DNA from 3 places in the Actinosynnema sp. NPDC023794 genome. Region 3 is predicted to be linked to each of the others. Evidence: riboswitches for the same ligand, from Rfam matches in the RefSeq annotation. Region 3 holds a riboswitch; each other region holds the start of a gene.

Region 1 (6,648 bases), on a different contig from region 3:
CGGCGTGATCGGCTGACGGACCCGGTCGAGCGGGACCCGATCGGGCAAGAAAAAGGCAAGGGAAATCACCTGAAGGGGTACCGGAAATGAGTGGCAGCCGCCAGCGGCCTTTGTCACGCTCGGTGCGTGCGTCGGCGCAATCAGGTGATGGGCTGTGCGGAGGTGGCAGTGTCTGAAGAACCTCGGTGTCCGTGCCAGGGGGTGGGCGAGTGGCCCGTACCTTGGTGATCGGCGGGGCCACCGGTCCCCTTGATCGTCCGTTCGGGTGACACTCGGGTCTCCCCAGGCGTGGTTGCGTGGTGTTCGTGCGACCGGTCGGGGGACGGCGGCGGGTTCGATCGTCATCATCCGGGTGAATGAGGGACCATGGCCGTTGACACGACCGGAGCGGCGCTCGGCCGCACTGCACTGTGAGACGGACGGAGACCGATCAGTGAACGTCAAGAAGGTGGTGACGCTGGCGGCGGTCGCGCTGGTGCTGTTCCTCCTGATCACCCAGCCGAACGAGTCCGCCGAGGCGGTGAGGACCGCGCTCGGGTGGCTCCAGTCCGGCGCCGAGTCGATCATCACCTTCGTCCGCAGCCTGTTCGCCTAGAGGACTCGCGGTAACCCCTCGCACCCCCGCTCAATGCGGTCACGATCGGTGACTATGCGCCCCGACCGTTGCACCGTACGGGTGGAATGAGGGCTATAACGCCCTGGTAACAGGGTTTTAGACAAACCAGGGTCTAGCGGTTGTCGGTACCCGCTAATACGGTGCGTCGCATTGGCTGATCTTCGACCGATGAGGAGGCAGAATGGTCGAGGACTCCGGAGTCGACGAGCTGTTGCGGCAGTGGGCGGCTGAGCGCTCGGACGACGCCGAGCTGCAGGAGGTGAACCGGATCAAGGACGCGTGGCTCGCGGAAGCCCCGCCGTCCGCGCCGGGGATCCCGGTGCAGCGGGCGAATGGCGGTCCCCGCGGCCTGATGAAGGTCGAGTCCGCGGATCCGGCGTACGTGACGGCGATGCGGAAGCGGGCGCCCGAGGTGCCCGAGCCCCTGCTCGCCGCGGCCGCCAGCTACTGGCAGCTGGTGGGCGACCTGTCCGAGGCGGAGCAGTGGTGGGACGCGGGCATCAGCCCGTTGGACCAGCGCGCTCTGGACTACCGGGCGGCCGGGCTCTCGCCCGCCGACCTCGGTCGTCGCCTCGGCCCGATGACGGTGCTCCAGCACCTGCGTCGGGGTAGCGCGGCGGCCTGGTGCGTGGCCAGGTTGCAGAGGCAACGCCGGGACGGCGTGGCCTAGGTCCGACGAGTCGGGGCGGGCTCCTGCGGTCGAGGAGCCCTTGCCTTCGAGGTGCGGGCTCCCGTGCGGGGAGCCCCAGCCTCGTGCGACGCACGAAGTACTCTTGAGGCGTGCGAGGCCTCATCACCCCCCAGCGCCTGGCCATCGCGGCCGTCTGCCTGGCGTCGCTGGTCGTGTGCTGCGGCCTGGCCTACTGGCAGTGGGAGCGGTTCTCCGAGGCCGGCGGCACGTTCCAGAACCTCGGTTACGTGTTCCAGTGGCCGCTGTTCGGCCTCTTCCCCGCGTTCATGGTGTGGCGCATCCGCAGGCTGGACGCCCGCCGCAAGGCCGAGGACGCCGCCGCGGCGACCGGGGCCGCCGACGAGGCCGCGCCGGAGCCGGTGGCCGTGCCGCCGCGGCCGGTCGTTACCGTTGAACCCGTCAGAGCGCCCGTGCGGGACGACGAGGACGAAGAGCTCGCGGCCTACAACCGCATGCTCGCCGAACTCAACGCGCGGGACCAGCGGTGAGCGAAGGTAGGGCGATGAGCGGCGCGTTGACCAGGTTCCGGTTCATGGCTTACGTGGTCGGTGTCGGGCTGCTGCTGCTCGTGGTCGCGATGATCGTCAAGTACGCGGGCGGCGACACGGGCATGATGCAGGTCGTCGGCCCGGTCCACGGCTTCCTGTACGCGGTGTACCTGGTGCTCACCGTCGACCTCGCGCTCAAGTCCCGCTGGTCGATCAAGGGCACGGTGCTGGTGCTGCTCGCGGGCACGATCCCGTTCGTGTCGTTCTACGCCGAGCGCAAGGTGGTCGAGAGCGTCCGGGCCGAGAAGAGCCTGTGACCGGGGTTGACCCCGCCCGCCGTGCGCCCCTAGCGTCTGGCGGTACCAACTGAACACGGCCGTCGATGTCGCGCGGGAGAGTCCCCGAGCGGGGCGCCGAAGGAGCAACTCCTCCCCGGAATCTCTCAGGCACAGGTACCGCGCGACGAAGGCAACTCTGGAAAGCAGGCGCGCCGCGGCGCGCCTCACCCACGGTGCAAGCCACCCCCACCGGGTGGTGAAGCTCTCAGGCTCATGGCAGAGGGGGAGGCTCACTCGACGAGGAGTCTCCGGTGGACCGTGTCATCCTTTCGCTCGTGAATCGCTCGGACGTGCCCGCCCGTCGACCCGACCGGTCGGCCCGTCGGCATGTCCGCACCCAGGGAGGGCCCGCCTGATGGAAAGCCGCCGCACACCCCTGCACGCCGAACACGAGGCGCTGGGCGCCATGTTCACCGACTTCGCGGGCTGGCGGATGCCGCTGCGCTACGACAGCGAGCTGGCCGAGCACCACGCGGTGCGCACGTCGGCGGGCCTGTTCGACCTGACCCACATGGGTGAGATCCTGCTCACCGGCCCGGAGGCGGGCGCCGCGCTCGACCACGCCCTGGTCGGCCACGCGTCCGCGATCGGCGTCGGCCGCGCCCGGTACACGATGATCTGCCAGGCCGACGGCGGCGTCATCGACGACCTGATCGTGTACCGCACGGGTGACACCGAGTACCTCGTCGTCGCCAACGCCTCGAACGCCGCCGTCGTGCACGAGGCCCTGGTCGAGCGGGCCGAGGGCTTCGACGCGGTGGTCGCGGACAAGTCGACCGACTACGCGCTGCTCGCCGTGCAGGGCCCGAAGGCCACCGCCATCCTCGCCGGCCTCACGCCGACCGACCTGGCCGCGGTGAAGTACTACGCGTCGTACCCGACCGAGGTCGCGGGCAAGCCCGTGCTGCTGGCCCGCACCGGCTACACCGGCGAGGACGGCTTCGAGCTGTTCGTCGCGCCGGACGACGCCGCGCACGTGTGGCAGGCCCTGCTGGAGGCGGGCGCGCCGCACGACCTCAAGCCCGCCGGCCTCGGCTGCCGCGACACGCTGCGGCTGGAGGCGGGCATGCCGCTGTACGGCAACGAGCTCGGCCGCGATCGCACGCCGTTCCAGGCGAACCTCGGCCGCGTGGTGAAGCTGGACAAGCCGGGCGACTTCGTCGGCCGCGACGCGCTGGCCGCCGCCGCCGAGCGGGGCGTGGACCAGGTCCTGGTCGGCTTGAAGACCACCTCCCGCCGCGCGCCGCGGCACGGCTACCCCGTGCTGGACGCCTCCGGCGCCCGGATCGGCGAGGTGACCAGCGGCGCGTTGTCGCCGACCCTGGGCTACTCGGTGGCGATGGCCTACGTGGCGGTCGGCAGCACCGAGCCCGGCACCCGGCTGTCGGTGGACGTCCGCGGCAAGCACGAGCCGGTCGAAGTCGTCGCACTGCCCTTCTACAAGCGCACCTCGTAAGGGAGACCCCACACATGTCCGAGCACTTCAACACCTCCCTCGCGGAGTTCGACCCGGAGGTCGCGAACGCCGTCGCCGCCGAGCTGCACCGGCAGCAGAGCACGCTGGAGATGATCGCCTCGGAGAACTTCACGCCGGTGTCGGTGCTGCAGGCGCAGGGGTCGGTGCTGACGAACAAGTACGCCGAGGGCTACCCCGGCCGGCGCTACTACGGCGGTTGCGAGAACGTCGACGTGATCGAGCGGCTGGCGATCGAGCGGGTCAAGGCGCTGTTCGGCGCCGGTTTCGCGAACGTGCAGCCGCACTCGGGCGCGCAGGCCAACGCGTGCGCGATGTTCGCCCTGCTCCAGCCGGGCGACACGATCCTGGGCCTCGACCTCGCGCACGGCGGCCACCTCACCCACGGCATGCGGATCAACTTCTCCGGCAAGCTCTACAACGTGGTGCCCTACCACGTGTCGGAGACCGACGGCCGCGTCGACATGGCCGAGGTGGAGCGGCTGGCGACCGAGCACCGGCCGAAGCTGATCGTGGCCGGCTGGTCGGCGTACCCGCGTCAGCTGGACTTCGCGGAGTTCCGCCGGATCGCCGACTCGGTGGGCGCGTACCTGATGGTGGACATGGCGCACTTCGCCGGCCTGGTGGCGGCGGGCCTGCACCCGAGCCCCGTGCCGCACGCGCACGTCGTGACCACGACCACGCACAAGACGCTCGGCGGCCCGCGCGGCGGCGTGATCCTGACCAACGAGGCCGACCTGGCGAAGAAGATCAACTCGGCGGTGTTCCCCGGTCAGCAGGGCGGCCCGCTGGAGCACGTGATCGCGGGCAAGGCGGTGGCGTTCAAGCACGCCGCGTCGCCCGAGTTCGCCGACCGCCAGCGCCGCACGGTCGAGGGCGCGAAGATCCTCGCCGAGCGGCTGTCGCAGCCCGACGCGGCGGCGGTGGGTGTGAAGGTGCTCACCGGCGGCACGGACGTGCACCTCGTGCTGGTGGACCTGGTGGCGTCCGAGCTGGACGGCAAGCAGGCCGAGGACCGGCTGCACGAGGTGGGCATCACGGTCAACCGCAACGCGGTGCCGAACGACCCGCGCCCGCCGATGGTGACCTCCGGCCTGCGCATCGGCACGCCGGCGCTGGCCACGCGCGGGTTCGGCGCGGCCGACTTCGCCGAGGTGTCGGACGTCATCGCGGCGGCGTTGCAGCCCTCGCCGGACCTGGCGGAGCTGCGGGCGCGCGTCGAGGTGCTGGCGGCCAAGCACCCGCTGTACCCGACCGTGTGAACCACGACACGAAATAGTTCGCGCTTACTGGAGGTTGTCCCGTGCGCAACCCGCGTACGGGACAACCGAAAGAGGCACCATGACCGCGACCCTCGACTCCTTGGCCCTGCCGCGCGACGCGCAGGACCTGCTGTTCCGCGAGGCCCGCACGGCGAACGCGTTCACCGACGAGCCGGTGACCGATGAGCAGCTCCGCGACGTCTACGACCTCGTGAAGTGGGGCCCGACCGCGATGAACAGCCAGCCGCTGCGCGTGCTGCTCGTCCGGGGCGAGGACGCCAAGGCCCGCCTCGCGCCGCACATGGCGGAGGGCAACCGGGCCAAGACCCTGGCCGCGCCGGTGACCGCGGTCCTGGCGGCCGACACCGACTTCCACGAGCACCTGGCCACGACGTTCCCGCACTACCCGGGCGCGAAGGCGGCGTTCGCGGACGACGCGACGCGCACCGAGGCGGCGAAGACGAGCGCGCTGCTCCAGGTCGGCTACTTCATCGTCGGCGTCCGCGCGGCCGGCCTCGCCGCTGGACCGATGAGCGGCTTCGACGCCGAGGGCGTGCGCCGCGAGTTCTTCGCCGGCACGAACCAGCTGCCCCTGGTGATCGTCAACATCGGACACCCGGACCACTCCGGCACGCACCCGCGCAACCCGCGCCTGGACCTCGCCGACGCCGTCCGCACCGTCTGACGCCTCGGCGCACGCCGTGCCGCCGTTCCCGGGGCGTCGTCGAGTCCGCGATGCGACGCCCTGATCCCCCGGCCAACCCCGGGCCGGGGGATCAGGGCGAGACACAGTGGACTAGGCGGCGGGCGGCGTCACCCCCGGCGGCAGGCACTCGACGTTGCGCTTGCCGTTCGGCTGCACGACGAACCACGTGCCGCCCACGCCCTGGCCCTTCCACTGACCGGGCGCCTCGTCCTTCGCGTAGGTGTAGAGCGGCCAGCCGTCGAGCGTCACCTGGTCGGTGCCGTCGGCCCGCTTCACCGTCGACACGAGCGCGGGGTCGACGCCCTGCAGCTGCGGCGTGCCGTTGGACAGCACGGGGGGCCACGTCACGGCGCACTGACCCTCGCAGTTGGACTTGGCCGGGTCCGGCGTGTCCTTGTCGAACCGGTACAGCGTGCGGCCGTCGCCGTCCTGCACGACCTCGCCCATCTTGGGCACGCTCTTGCCGACCAACGTGACCTGCGGGCCGGACGGCGCGGGCGCGGCCTGGCCTTCCGGCGCGTCGGCGGCGGGTTCACCCTCTTCGACAGGCGCCGCCTCTTCGCTGGTCGGAGGGGCCAAGGGCTCCTGAACGTCGCCGTAGTCGCCCTGGGCCGCGGCGCCGACCTGCTCGGTCTGCGCGACCGTCCTGCCCTGCAGGCCGGTGGCGTTGGAAGTCCACATGACCAGCGCGAGCACGGCGGCCATGCCACCCGCGACGGCGATGGCGATGCGGTTTCGTCGGATCACACTCACTCCTCCTTGGTCCGTCAATCGCTCCACCCACGACTACGGCCCGTCCGCCGACGCGGTTCAGCCCGCCTCGACGACGCGGACCAAGACAGGGGTCGCGCACCTCCGCCGCGACCGGTCACCGCCGCATCGCCCCACCGCCGACCGACCGGGGACATAAGGTGTCCGGGTGGGCAACGAGATCTCCTTCCCGCGCCAGCACGCGCGCACCCAGCGGTTCACCCTCGGCGCACCCCGGACGTTCACCGCGTCGCCGGACGGCGCGAAGGTGTACTTCCTCCGCACCGCCACGGCCACGAGCCGGGCGAACGGCCTGTGGGCGT
Region 2 (6,648 bases), on a different contig from region 3:
CTGCGGGTCGCCGAGCAGCGCGGTGGCCAGGGCCAGCCGCTGCTTCATGCCGAGCGAGAACCCGCCCGCCTTGCGGTCGCCCGCCGCGCCGAGGCCGACCAGCTGGAGCACCTGGTCGGCGCGCGAGTCGGGCACGCCGATCGCGGCGGCGTAGACCCGCAGGTGGTTGCGCGCCGTGCGCTTGGGGTGGAAGCCCTGCGCCTCCAGCACCGCGCCGACCACCCGGGCCGGGTTGCCGAGCTGGGCGAACGGCCTGCCGTTGATCAGTCCGATGCCCGCGGTCGGGGTCACCAGGCCGAGCAGCATGCGCAGCGTCGTCGTCTTGCCGGCCCCGTTGGGACCGAGGAAGCCGGTCACCGAACCGGGTTCCACTGTGAAGCTGAGATTCTGCACCGCTGCGACCGGACCGAACTGCTTGGTCAAGTTCTGCACCACGATGCGGCCAGTGCCGTCGTGCACGCGTCCCTCCCGAGTACTCCTACCGGGCGTCATCCTGCCCTAGGAGGGTCACTCGGGGAGGGCATGCCGCGGTTTCGACGCGACCCTCGGTATCTCGGCCGTCGTCTCGACCTCCTTCGAATGGCGCAGCGTGCGCAGCGGACGGCGGCGTTCGCGGTGTGGCAGGCCGTCGCCGATGAGGTGCTGGTGGGCCATCGTCCACACCTGGCACGGCCACTTCTTGTGCCGCAGGACGCCGGGGCACGCGCCGCAGCGGCCGTCCGGATCCGGTTGGTGCACGGTCAACAACAGCCGCCAGCCGTCGGCCAGGCGGTGGATCTCCGACCGCGCGAGCGGCACGAGGGCGTCCGCCTCGCCGCTCTCGGCGGCCTCGTCCAGCAACGCCAGCCGGCGCATCACGGCGGCCCGCAGCGCCTCGTCCACGGCCGTCACATCCTGTCGGCGACTTGGTCGAGCAGGCGGTGCAGCCTGCGCGTCTGCGTGACGGACATCACGGCGGACTCGCCGGGCGGCGCGACCAGCAGCACCCGGTCGTCCTCGACGAGCACGGTCATCGACCGGTCCCGCCCGAACGGGTCGTGGCAGTCGATCCAGCCCTCGGGTTCAGCCATCTGCGCTCCGATCGGAGGAGGCGCGGCAGAGCGCCGCGCGAACGGACGACCCCGCCGGGTAGCCGCGGGGTTCCCGCCCTGTGCATCGGTCGTAGGGCCGTCGTGACTTACCCGTTATCACCCAAGTTCACTCGATTGCTTGAGTTCGTGCACAGCGCGTCGCCGCCGCCGGAACGGATGTCGGCCGGATCGGTGGGGTCACTGGGCAGGGACCCCTGTTCCCGGCTAAGATTGGTCACGCGGCCCGCTCCCAGTGACCCCCAGGCTGGTTGAGCGGGCCGTCTTTCATCGCCGAAGGGCCCCGCTCACGTGCTGTGAGCGGGGCCCTTCGCGCTTGGGGGTCTCAGAGGTCGAGCGGCGTGTGGGTCATCCCGTGCGCCTGCGCGACCGGCAGGTTCGTCAGCAGGCCCTCGTGCGCGTTCAGGCCGTGCGCCAGCGACGCGTCCGCGCGCAGCGCCGCCTCCCAGCCCTGGTCGGCCAGCGCGACGGCGTACGGCAGCGTCACGTTGGTCAGCGCGTAGGTCGACGTCCGCGGCACGGCGCCGGGCATGTTCGCCACGCAGTAGAAGACGGTGTCGTGCACCTGGTAGGTCGGGTCGGCGTGCGTGGTCGGGCGCGAGTCGGCGAAGCAGCCGCCCTGGTCGATCGCGATGTCCACGAGGACGGAGCCGGGCTTCATGTCGGCCACCAGCTCGTTGCTGACCAGCTTCGGCGCCTTCGCGCCGGGCACCAGCACCGCGCCGATGACCAGGTCGGCCTCGCGCACGGCCTGCTCGACGGAGTACCGGTTGGACGTCACGGTGCGCAGGCGGCCCTGGTAGAGGGCGTCGATGTGGCGCAGCCGGTCGACGTTGGTGTCCAGGATCTGCACGTCCGCGCCCATGCCGACGGCGATCGCCGCCGCGTTCAGGCCCGCCACGCCGCCGCCGATCACGACCACCCGCGCCGGGTGCACGCCGGGCACGCCGCCGGGCAGCACGCCGCGCCCGCCGGACGGCTTCATCAGGGAGAACGCGCCCACCTGCGGCGCGAGCCTGCCCGCCACCTCGGACATCGGCGCCAGCAGCGGCAGCGCGCCGTTCGCCGACTGCACGGTCTCGTAGGCGACGGCGGTGGTGCCGGAGTCCAGCAGCGCCTGCGTCAGCGGCCGGTCGGCGGCCAGGTGCAGGTACGTGAACAGGACCTGGCCCTGGCGCAGCCGCGGGTACTCCTCGGCGATCGGCTCCTTGACCTTGAGCACCAGGTCGCCCTCGGCCCACACGTCGTCCGCGGTGGCCAGCACCTTCGCGCCCGCGGCCAGGTACTCCTCGTCGGTGATGGCCGAACCGAGGCCCGCGCCGGCCTCGACCACCACGTCGTGACCGCGCTGCGTCAGCTCGTGCGCGCCCGCCGGGGTCAGCGCGACGCGGTACTCGTGGTTCTTGATCTCGCGGGGGACGGCGATCCGCACGGTGGGCTCCTTCGGCCGGTGTTACACCAAAGGTCCGGTAACGGGTGTTCGGTGTCATCGTGCGGCCGGCACCAACGCACCCCTGCGCCACTGTGCCGATCGAACAAGTCCGACGGTGCGTTGACACCCGTCGTGCCGGGCACCTAGCGTGCGGGCCAACCAACTGAACATCGGCCGCGGCGCGCCAGGAGCGCCGGAACCCGCGCGGGAGAGACCTCGGTGAACGTGCCGGGGCGCCGAAGGAGCAAGTACCCCGCACACTCTCAGGCAGCGAGAACCGCTCGGGTGAGGCGACTCTGGAAAGCGCACGTCCGCGCACCCACGGTGCAAGCCGCCGCTCCGGCGTCGGTGAAGCTCTCAGGTCCCAGGACAGAGTGGGGCTCTGGTGGACCTTGCCGTGAGGGAGCGCTGTCGTGACTTTTCCGGACAACCTGCTGTACACGCCCGAGCACGAGTGGGTGGACTGGGCGCCGGGTACCCAGGACCCCGTGGCGGTCGGCATCACGTCGTACGCGGCGGAGTCGTTGGGTGACATCGTGTTCGTGGAGCTGCCCGAGGTCGGCGCCGTGGTGAAGTCCGGCGAGGTGTGCGGCGAGCTGGAGTCGACCAAGTCGGTCAGCGACCTGTACGCGCCGATCAGCGGCGAGGTGGTGGAGGTCAACCGGGCCGCCGTCGACGACCCGTCGTTGATCAACAACGACCCGTACGGGGCCGGGTGGCTGTTCAAGGTGGCCGTGACGGACGCGTCCGGGTTGCTGACCGCGGCGAAGTACGCGGAACTGACCGGGGACTGAGGTCATGGCGATCAGCGTGTTCGACCTGTTCTCCGTGGGCATCGGACCGTCGAGCTCGCACACGGTGGGCCCGATGCGCGCGGCGATGATGTTCGCGGAACGGCTGCGGCCCTCGTTGGCCTCGGTCGACCGGGTGCACGTGGAGCTGTTCGGCTCGCTCGGCGCGACCGGGCACGGGCACGGCAGCCCGAAGGCGGTGGTGCTCGGCCTGGAGGGCAGCCGGCCGGAGGAGGTCGACCCGGAGGAGGCCGAACGGCGGCTGGCGGAGATCCGCGCCACGGGGCGGCTGCGGCTGGCGGGGGCGCGGGAGATCGCGTTCACCGAGGACGCCGACCTGGTGATGCACCGGCGGAAGTCGTTGCCGCTGCACCCCAACGGGATGAGCTTCACCGCCCACTCGGGTGACGTCGTGGTCGACTCGGCGGTGTACTACTCCGTCGGCGGCGGGTTCGTGGTGGACGACACGGCCACCGGAGCGGACCGGATCAAGCCCGACGAGACGCCGGTCGCGCACCCGTTCCACACGGGTGACGAGCTGCTGGCGCGGTGCCGGGAGACCGGGCTGTCGATCAGCGAGGTCATGCTCGCCAACGAGCGGTCGTGGCGCGACGAGGAGTCGGTGCGCTCGGAGTTGTTGCGCATCTGGGACGTGATGCAGGAGTGCGTCGAGCGCGGCTGCACGCAGACCGGCGTGCTGCCCGGTGGCTTGAAGGTGCGGCGGCGCGCGGCCGAGATGCGGCAGCGGATGGCCGCCGAGCACTACGCCACGGACCCGTTGCGGGTGATGGACTGGGTGACCCTGTTCGCGTTGGCGGTGAACGAGGAGAACGCCGCGGGTGGCCGCGTGGTGACCGCGCCGACCAACGGCGCGGCCGGCATCGTGCCCGCGGTGCTGCACTACTACACCCGGTTCGTGCCGGGCGCGTCCGACGACGGCGTGGTGCGGTTCCTGCTGACGGCGGGCGCGGTCGGCGTGCTGTTCAAGGAGAACGCGTCGATCTCCGGCGCCGAGGTCGGGTGCCAGGGCGAGGTCGGTTCGGCGTGCTCGATGGCGGCGGGCGGGCTGGCCGAGGTGCTGGGCGGCACGCCGGAGCAGGTGGAGAACGCGGCCGAGATCGCCATGGAGCACAACCTGGGGCTGACGTGCGACCCGATCGGGGGACTCGTGCAGATCCCGTGCATCGAGCGCAACGCGTTGGCCTCGATCAAGGCGATCACGGCGGCGCGGATGGCGTTGCGCGGCGACGGCTCGCACTTCGTGTCGCTGGACAAGGTCATCAAGACCATGCGTGAGACGGGCAAGGACATGAAGGTCAAGTACAAGGAGACCGCGCGCGGCGGCCTCGCCGTGAACGTCATCGAGTGCTGACCTGGGCGGGGAGGTGGTCGCGCGCCCGCCTCCCCGCCGTCGCCGTCGCCGTCGCCGTCGCCGTCGGACTAGGGGAGCACCGACTCGATCGCCTTCACGACCGCCTCGTCCTCCGGCTCGGTCCGCGGCCGGAACCTCGCCACGACGTCGCCGGACGGCGCGAGCAGGAACTTCTCGAAGTTCCACTGCACGTCCCCGGCCGCGCCGTCGAGGTCCGCGAACGACGTCAGCTCGGCGTACAGCGGGTGCCGGGACGGGCCGTTCACCTCGACCTTCTCGAACAGCGGGAAAGTCACGCCGTACGTGGCGGAGCAGAACTCGGCGATCTCCTCCGCCGTGCCCGGCTCCTGCCCGGCGAACTGGTTGCACGGGAACCCGACCACGGAGAACCCCTGCGCCGCGTACCGCTCCTGGAGCCGCTCCAGGCCCTGGTACTGCGGCGTCAGCCCGCACTTCGAGGCGACGTTCACCACCAGCAACGCCTTGCCCGCCAACGTGCCGAGGCTCGACGGCTCACCGGACAGCGTGCGCAGCGGGATGTCGTGGATGCTCATGCGTGCGAGGCTACGTGCCGCTCGACGAGCGCGCGCAGGGCCGTCATCTCCGCCGCCAGCGCGGCCCGGCCCGCCGCCGTCACGCCGACCCACGTCCGGGGCCGCTTGCCGTCGTACCCCTTCTCCACGGCCACCAGCCCGGCCGCCTCCAGCACCGCGATGTGCCGCGACAGGTTGCCCGCCGTCAACTCCAAAGTGGACCGCAGGTAGCCGAACTCGACCCGCTTCGCCTCCGCCGCCACGGTGAGGATGCCCAGCCGGTGCCTCTGGTGCACCACGTCGTCCAGCGACGCGGTCGGGTGCTCAGCCACGCCGCAAGCCCCTCAGACCGCCGACGACCAGCACCGAGCCGGGCAGCACGACCACGCTGCCCAACGACCACGGGCCGGGCGTGACCACCTCCAGCGGCGTGAAGGCGGCGGACACGCACAGCGCGACCAGGTACGCGGCGGTGATGGTGGTGAACCGGGTGCTGCCCTCCAGCGCGGCCAGCACCACCAGGCCCAGGCCGATCGCGATGAACGGCGCGATCGCCGGCTGGTCGTGCTGGAGCACCGCCGTGCCCAGCACGGCCGTCGTCAACGTCACCGCGCGCGGGGCCTGCCTGCGCCACAGCACGGTAGCCGCGGCGAGCAGGATCAGCCCGACGCCCGTGCCCGAGTAGAACCTGAACGGGAGGTGATCGAGCGCCAGGCCGACCACCGGGCCGCCGAGGCCGATCGCCAGCGCGCCGAGGTAGCCGCGCGTGGACGTCTCGATGCCCACCCGCGCACCACGCCTGCGGTACCACCACACCGTCGCGAGACCGCCCACCACCAGGACGACCGACCAGTACAGGCCGAGCGCCACCGGGTACCGCACGTCGAAGCCCCGCGGCGCCGACCCCGGCGCGTACAGAGGCACGGCCAGGAACGCCGTGACGCCGAAGAACAGCAGGGGGAACGGGTAGGCGTGCCGGTCCTCCCGCGCCCGTCGGCGCAGGTCGGCCAGGTCACCCAGCAGGTCTGCCACCCGGTCAGGTTTGCACCGCAAACCAACCGCGTCAACCACGGGGCCGGAAGATGGTCACCACCACCCGCAGCCCGAGCAGCACGCTGATGACCAGCAGGTTGTAGCCGAACACCTGGAACAGCGAGATGTCCGGACCGACCTGCGGCCCGCCGTCCGCACCCAGCAGCAGCACGGCCATCACGCCCGCCGTCGCGCCCAGCACCGTCAGCATCACCTGGTGCAGCAGCGAGACGATGAACTGCCGGTCGCGTTCGTCGGCGAACAGCCGCATGCTCAGCCCCAGCCGACCCTGCTCCAACGCGCTGGAGATGCGGTCCGCCCGCCGCGGCAGGCGCCGCAGCATGGGCATGATCGCGTGCAGCTCCTCGGTCACGGTCCGCTTCAGCGACTCCGGCGCGAG
Region 3 (6,648 bases):
CCCGCCGGTCCGCGGTCGGCGTACACGGGCACGCCGGACGCGCCGAGCGCCTCCACGTCGCGGTACACGGTGCGGACCGAGACCTCCAGCTCGTCCGCCAACTCCCGCGCCGTCATCCGGCCGCGCGACTGGAGCAGGAGGAGGAGGGACAGCAACCGGCCGGCGCGCATTCCCCCATCCTGACAGGAACTGTCAGGTATGACCGGCAGGCTCCACCACATGACCACACACGCCACCGCACGTGCGGAGATGAAGAGCTGGGACGAGCACACCTGGGACGGCAAGCGCTACGACGAAGTCACCGGCCCGAAGCAGACGGTCGGCGGCATGACGGCCACGTACACCGGTGACCTGGAAGCCGTGGGCGACCTGCGTTTCGTCATGTCGTACCCGGACGACGACTCCTGCGCCTCCACGGGCTACGAGGTCGTCACCGGCACCCTGAACGGCCGCACGGGCAGTTTCGTCCTCCACCACGTCGGCGGCTTCCACGACGGCGTCGCTGACGCCACCATCACCATCGCCTCCGCCACGGGCGACCTGGCGGGCCTCACCGGCACGGGCCGGATCACGTGGGCCGCAGGCGAGCCGGGCCGGTTCGAACTGGACTACGACATGGCCTGATCCCCGATGCTCGGCGACCCGATCGGGTGACAGCGCGTAATCACTTGCCTTGTCCGCGCGACCTGCTCAGTGGGAGGGCTTCGTCGTGGGCAGCCCGGTGCGCGTGCCGGCTGAGCCACGACGGCGGCGCACGGGAACCCGGTCCCCCCGGGTTCCCGTGCGGCGCCGCGGTGGTCAGCCGCCGTAAGCGGAGACCGGCGGGCAGGAGCAGACCAGGTTGCGGTCGCCCTTGGCGCCGTCGATGCGACGCACCGGGGGCCAGGTCTTCGGGGCCGACGCGCCCGCCGGGAACACCGCCACCTCGCGGCTGTACGGGTGGTTCCACTCGGTGGCGATGGAGGCCGCCGTGTGCGGCGCGTTGCGCAGCGGGTTGTCGTCGGCCGGCCACTCGCCCGAGCCGACGCGGTCGATCTCGTGCCGGATCGCGATCATCGCGTCGATGAACCGGTCGATCTCGCCCAGGTCCTCGCTCTCCGTCGGCTCCACCATGAGCGTGCCCGCCACCGGGAACGACATGGTCGGCGCGTGCAGCCCGTAGTCCGCCAGCCGCTTCGCCACGTCGTCCACCGTCACGCCGGTCGCCTTGGTGATCGGCCGCAGGTCGAGGATGCACTCGTGGGCCACGAAACCGCCCTCGCCGGTGTAGAGCACCGGGAAGTGCTCGTCCAGGCGGCGGGCCACGTAGTTCGCCGCCGCCACGGCGGTGAGGGTGGCGCGGCGGAGGCCGTCGGCGCCCATCATCCGCACGTACGCCCACGAGATCGGCAGGATCGACGCCGAACCCCACGGCGCGGCGCTGATCGGGCCGACACCGGTCGCCGGGCCGGCCGACGGCTGCAACGGGTGGTTCGGCAGGAACGGCGCCAGGTGCGACCGCACGCCGATCGGCCCGACACCCGGGCCGCCGCCGCCGTGCGGGATGCAGAACGTCTTGTGCAGGTTCAGGTGCGACACGTCCGACCCGAACTTGCCGTACTGCGCCAACCCGATCAGCGCGTTGAGGTTCGCGCCGTCCACGTACACCTGGCCACCGGCGTCGTGCACCAGCCCGCACACCTCGCGCACGGTGTCCTCGTACACGCCGTGCGTCGACGGGTACGTGATCATGATCGCGGCCAGGTCGTCGCGGTGCGCGTCGATCGTCGAACGCAGGTGCTCGATGTCCACGTTGCCGTGGTCGTCGCACTTGACGACCACGACCCGCATCCCGGCCATCACGGCGGACGCGGCGTTGGTGCCGTGCGCGCTGGACGGGATCAGGCACACGTCGCGGTGGTCGTCGCCGTTGGCGCGGTGGTAGGCGCGGATCGCCAGCAGGCCCGCGAACTCGCCCTGGCTGCCCGCGTTCGGCTGCAACGACACCGCGTCGTACCCGGTGACCTCTGCCAGCCACCGCTCCAGGTCACCGACGATGCTCAGCAGCCCTTCCGCGTCCGACGCGGGCGCGAACGGGTGCAGGTCGGCGAACTCCGGCCAGGTGATCGGCTCCATCTCGGCCGTGGCGTTGAGCTTCATGGTGCACGAGCCCAGTGGGATCATGCTGCGGTCCAGCGCCACGTCCTTGTCCGACAACGCGCGCAGGTAGCGCAGCAGCGCGGTCTCGGAGCGGTGCGAGTGGAACACCGGGTGGGTCAGGTAGTCGCTGGTGCGGCGCAGGTCGGCGGGGATGCCGTCGGCGGTGTCGGCGTCCAGGCCGTCCACGTCGGAGACGGTGACGCCGAACGCCGTCCACACCGCGACGAGGTGATCGCGCGTGGTGGTCTCGTCGCACGCGATGGACACCACGTCGTCGTCGACCTGCCACAGGTTCACGCCGAGGTCGCGCGCGGCGGAGACGACGGCGGCGGCGCGGCCCTCCACCCGGGCCCGCACGGTGTCGAAGAACTCGCCGTGCACGATCTCGACGCCGCCCTCCAGCAGACCGGCGGCCAGCACGGTCGCCATCCGGTGGGCGCGGGTCGCGATCGCCTTCAGCCCCTCCGGGCCGTGGTACACCGCGTACATCGACGCGATCACCGCGAGCAGGACCTGCGCGGTGCAGATGTTGCTGGTCGCCTTCTCCCGGCGGATGTGCTGCTCGCGCGTCTGCAGGGCGAGGCGGTAGGCGAGCGAGCCGTCCGCGTCCACGGACACGCCGACGAGCCGTCCGGGCAGCTGCCGCTCCAGGCCCTGGCGCACGGCCATGTAGCCCGCGTGCGGCCCACCGAACCCGATCGGCACGCCGAAGCGCTGCGTGGTGCCGACGACGACGTCCGCGCCGATCTCGCCGGGCGGGCGCAGCAGCGTCAACGCCAGCAGGTCCGCGGCGACCACGGCCTGCGCGCCCGCCTTGTGGATCTCCTCGACGACCGCCGCGTGGTCGCGCACCACGCCGGACGCGCCGGGGTAGGACAGCAGCACGCCGAAGAAGTCGCCGCCGAGGCCGAGCCCTTCGATGCCCTGCGACAGGTCGGCGGTCACGACCTCGATGCCCAGCGGCTCGGCGCGCGTCTCGATGACGGCCAGCGTCTGCGGCAGCGTGTCGGCGTCCACGACGAACTTGTCCGACTTCGACCGCCCCGCGCGGCGGACCAGCGTCATCGCCTCGGCGGCGGCGGTGGACTCGTCCAGCATCGAGGCGTTGGCCAGCGGCAGGCCGGTCAGGTCGGCGACCATCGTCTGGAAGTTCAGCAGGGCTTCGAGGCGGCCCTGGGAGATCTCCGGCTGGTAGGGCGTGTAGGCGGTGTACCAGGCGGGGCTCTCCAGCACGTTGCGGCGGATCACCGGCGGCGTGGTCGTGCCGTAGTAGCCGAGCCCGATCATCTGCGTCATCGGGCGGTTGCGGGAGGCGAGGGCGCGCAGCTCGGCCAGCGCCTCGGTCTCGGTGGCGGGCGCGGGCAGGTCCAGCACCAGGTCGCGCTCGCGGATCGACTCGGGGACGGCGTGCTGCGCCAGTTCCTCCAGCGAGCCGACGCCGATCACGTCGAGGATGCGGGCCAGCTCGGCGGGCCGCGGGCCCACGTGCCGGTCGGCGAACGGGGTGCCGTGCTCGAGTGCGGCGAGGGGGATGCGGTCCTGCGTCATCGGTGCTGGCCTCCAGGGCTCCGGACAGACTTCTGCCGTTGCCCTCCCCCTCTGTCTTCTGCCCGGCGGCGGGCGCCTGAGAGCTTCACCCGGCTGGCGGGTTTGCACCGTCGGCGGGGTCGGTCGGTGGTGGCCGACCCGCTTTCCAGAGGCGTCTCACCCGCACGGTCCTTGCGCCTGAGAGGTTCCGGGGAGGATTTGCTCCTTCGGCGCCGAGGCTGGCTCGGACTCTCCCGCACGGGATAAAGCGACTACGCGCGAAATCGTACCCGGCAGGTGGGTGAGCGGTACCGCCGGCGCGACGTGGATCTCAGTGCGCGCGCCGGTCGTGCCGCCCGGTCATCCCACCGCGTTGCGCCGGTCGGTCAGCCGATGGCCCTGGTCCGCCGGCGACGGGACAGCTCGTCGTCGGCCGGCTCCACGATCTCGGCGCCGTCCGCGCGTTCGGCGGGGAAGTCGTGGATCGTGCCGCTGATCTCCCGCATCGCGCCGGAGACCGCGATGCCGAACACCCCTTGGCCGCCCTGGAGCAGGTCGACCACCTCCTCGGGCGACGTGCACTCGTAGACGGTGGTGCCGTCGCTGAACAACGTGATCCGGGCCAGGTCCTGCACGCCGCGGCGACGCAGGTGGTCGACCGCGACCCGGATGTTCTGCAACGAGACACCGGTGTCCAGCAGCCGCTTGACGACCTTGAGGACCAGGATGTCCTTGAACGAGTAGAGCCGTTGACTGCCGGAGCCGTGGGCACTCCTTATCGTCGGGTTGACCAACCCCGTGCGCGCCCAGTAGTCCAGCTGGCGGTAGGTGATGCCCGCGATCTGGCACGCGGCGGGGCCGCGGTACCCGACCAGTTCGTCCGGCAGCGAGGAGTCCGGGAACAGCTCACCCTGTTCGCCGGATCCGGCCCGGATGGGCGCTTCCTCGACCACGCCTGCCTCCCCTCGGTCCGGTCACGACGACCGGCGACCAACGTGAAGCCGCCGCGGAGTGTTCGGCAGCAACCGAATCACACCGTGGCAATTCACCTGAGTTCGACGGTAAGACCGGGTAGGGGGCAGGTCAACGCGACGCGCTGGGCGTGTCTTGCCTCAACGTGAGGTTGAGGTTGAGAGAGTCGCCGGTCGTAAGCCATTCGAGTGACGTTTAGTGATCGTTTAGCGGGGCGAGGTTGACGTTGTGTAACCCGGAGGCGTGACACCTGGAGGTGGCACGCGGGGTTGATCCACAACGCACCGCACACGCCCGCGGAGGGCCGTTGACGGCGTGGGGCCGTCGTCCCGGCTCTTCGCGCGGCGTTGTGGAGAGCGGCGTGCCCAAGAGGTGAAGAGCGTCCTCGCCGGCGGCCAGATCAGCAGGATGACGGCCGGGGTGGGTGGTTCCGTGCCGGCTCCGTTGTCGTTCGGGTTTCGTGTCATCCCGCCGACCTGGCTCCGGGTGTCGTAGCCCGGAGGGAGGTCGGCGGGATGACACGAAGCCCTCCGCCGGGGAAGGCACGGCATGCCAGTGGGCGGGAGGGCGTGGTGACGAGAGCGGTGGGGGCGACCGGGCTACGTGTCCGCGCCGCGGAAGTCTTCAGGCGAGACGGAGTCGAGGAACTCCCGGAACTTCTCGACCTCGTCCTCCTGCTCGTCCGGGATGATGAGGCCCGCCTCTGCCAGCACCGACTCCTCCGCGTGGATCGGCACGCCGATCCTCAGCGCCAGGGCGACCGAGTCGCTCGGCCGCGCGGACACGCGGATGTCGCCGTCGAAGACGAGTTCCGCGAAGTACGTGCCTTCCTGCAAGTCCGTGATCCGCACCTGCTCCAGCTGCCGGCCGAGGGCTCCGATGACGTCCTTGAGCAGGTCGTGCGTCAACGGCCGGGCAGGACGGACACCTTGCTGCTCCAACGCGATCGCCGTGGCCTCGACCGATCCGATCCAGATCGGCAGGTACCGTTCGCCCTCGGTTTCGCGCAGCAGCAGGATCGGCTGGTTGGCGGGCAGTTCCACCCGCACGCCGACGACGCGCATCTCGCTCATCGGGTCTCGCCTCCCTCAGCGCGCTGAAATTCTGGCGTCCCCGCTACCAACGAGGATCCCCCACGTACTCTTTCGACGCTACCCGCCAAGCGGGCCCTGTGCGCAACCGCCCGCCCGCTTCGGATCACGATGCGGACACGCGTTCACCTCGGCGAAACAGGGCGTCCGACGACCTCGCGCAAACCGACCTTCACCAAGAGTGTGTGCAGCGTTACGGAGAGCGCCGCCAACTCCCGCACCACGTCGTCACGTTCTCGTGACCGGTGCGCCGCGCCGACGACCTGCTCCACCAACCCGATCTCGCGGTCGGCCGCGAGGCGGAACGGGCGCAGGTGGCGCGCGTCCAGGCCGTGCTCGGCCATCGCACGCACGGTCGAGGCGATCTGCACCGCCTCGTGGTCGTAGAACCCGCCCGCACCAGGCCTGATCAGGCCGTGCTGCTCCAGGTCCGCCAGCACGCGCGGCTCGATGCCCGCCCGCGCCAGCAGGTCCTCGCGGGTGACCCGGTGCCCGGCGGCCGGGGAGAGGTCGACCGCGCGCATCGCCTTCGACGCGCCCTGGTCGGCCGCGTCCAACTGCTCCTTGATGACTTTCAGCGGCAGGTACCTGTCCCGTTGGGCGGACAGGATGTACCGCAGGCGGTCCACGTCGGCGGACGTGAACTGCCGGTACCCCGAGGCCGTGCGCGCCGGGCGGACCAAGCCCTCCGACTCCAGGAATCGGATCTTGGAGATGGTGACGTCGGGGAAGTCGGGCCGCAACTGCGCCAGCACCGCCCCGATGCTCAACCCCCCGCGTGGCCGCCCGGCCGCCGTCACCGGAGCCCCATCGCTCAGGCCCCCTGGCCCCCGGCGCCCGGACCGGTCAGGAACACGAGGCGGAACTTGCCGATCTGCACCTCGTCGCCGTTCGCCAGGACCGCCTGGTCGACGGGCTC

What was found. A riboswitch is a leader RNA that binds a small molecule or an ion and turns the genes downstream of it on or off. The one in region 3 is predicted to bind glycine.
Region 1: another riboswitch for glycine. It lies ahead of gcvT (glycine cleavage system aminomethyltransferase GcvT); the one in region 3 lies ahead of gcvP (aminomethyl-transferring glycine dehydrogenase).
Region 2: another riboswitch for glycine. It lies ahead of gcvH (glycine cleavage system protein GcvH); the one in region 3 lies ahead of gcvP (aminomethyl-transferring glycine dehydrogenase).

What each region holds. Positions count from the first base shown of each region.
Region 1 is NZ_JBFAFR010000002.1:626,471-633,118, forward strand. It holds gene AB0H12_RS07515 (CaiB/BaiF CoA transferase family protein) at 1-16, shown strand, start outside; gene AB0H12_RS07520 (hypothetical protein) at 434-595, shown strand; gene AB0H12_RS07525 (helix-turn-helix transcriptional regulator) at 798-1,286, shown strand; gene AB0H12_RS07530 (hypothetical protein) at 1,397-1,795, shown strand; gene AB0H12_RS07535 (DUF3817 domain-containing protein) at 1,810-2,112, shown strand; glycine riboswitch at 2,176-2,263, shown strand; gene gcvT (glycine cleavage system aminomethyltransferase GcvT) at 2,489-3,589, shown strand; gene glyA (serine hydroxymethyltransferase) at 3,604-4,869, shown strand; gene AB0H12_RS07550 (malonic semialdehyde reductase) at 4,949-5,554, shown strand; gene AB0H12_RS07555 (hypothetical protein) at 5,666-6,322, opposite strand; gene AB0H12_RS07560 (S9 family peptidase) at 6,495-6,648, shown strand, end outside.
Region 2 is NZ_JBFAFR010000032.1:66,256-72,903, forward strand. It holds gene AB0H12_RS37825 (ABC transporter ATP-binding protein) at 1-459, opposite strand, end outside; gene AB0H12_RS37830 (hypothetical protein) at 508-882, opposite strand; gene AB0H12_RS37835 (hypothetical protein) at 888-1,070, opposite strand; gene ald (alanine dehydrogenase) at 1,414-2,520, opposite strand; glycine riboswitch at 2,716-2,810, shown strand; gene gcvH (glycine cleavage system protein GcvH) at 2,934-3,314, shown strand; gene AB0H12_RS37850 (L-serine ammonia-lyase) at 3,319-4,683, shown strand; gene AB0H12_RS37855 (glutathione peroxidase) at 4,752-5,237, opposite strand; gene AB0H12_RS37860 (transcriptional regulator) at 5,234-5,548, opposite strand; gene AB0H12_RS37865 (hypothetical protein) at 5,541-6,248, opposite strand; gene AB0H12_RS37870 (ABC1 kinase family protein) at 6,280-6,648, opposite strand, start outside.
Region 3 is NZ_JBFAFR010000034.1:10,216-16,863, forward strand. It holds gene AB0H12_RS38510 (helix-turn-helix transcriptional regulator) at 1-170, opposite strand, end outside; gene AB0H12_RS38515 (DUF3224 domain-containing protein) at 220-624, shown strand; gene gcvP (aminomethyl-transferring glycine dehydrogenase) at 799-3,687, opposite strand; glycine riboswitch at 3,843-3,933, opposite strand; gene AB0H12_RS38525 (MerR family transcriptional regulator) at 4,053-4,619, opposite strand; gene AB0H12_RS38530 (bifunctional nuclease family protein) at 5,238-5,711, opposite strand; gene ftsR (transcriptional regulator FtsR) at 5,855-6,529, opposite strand; gene garA (glycogen accumulation regulator GarA) at 6,544-6,648, opposite strand, start outside.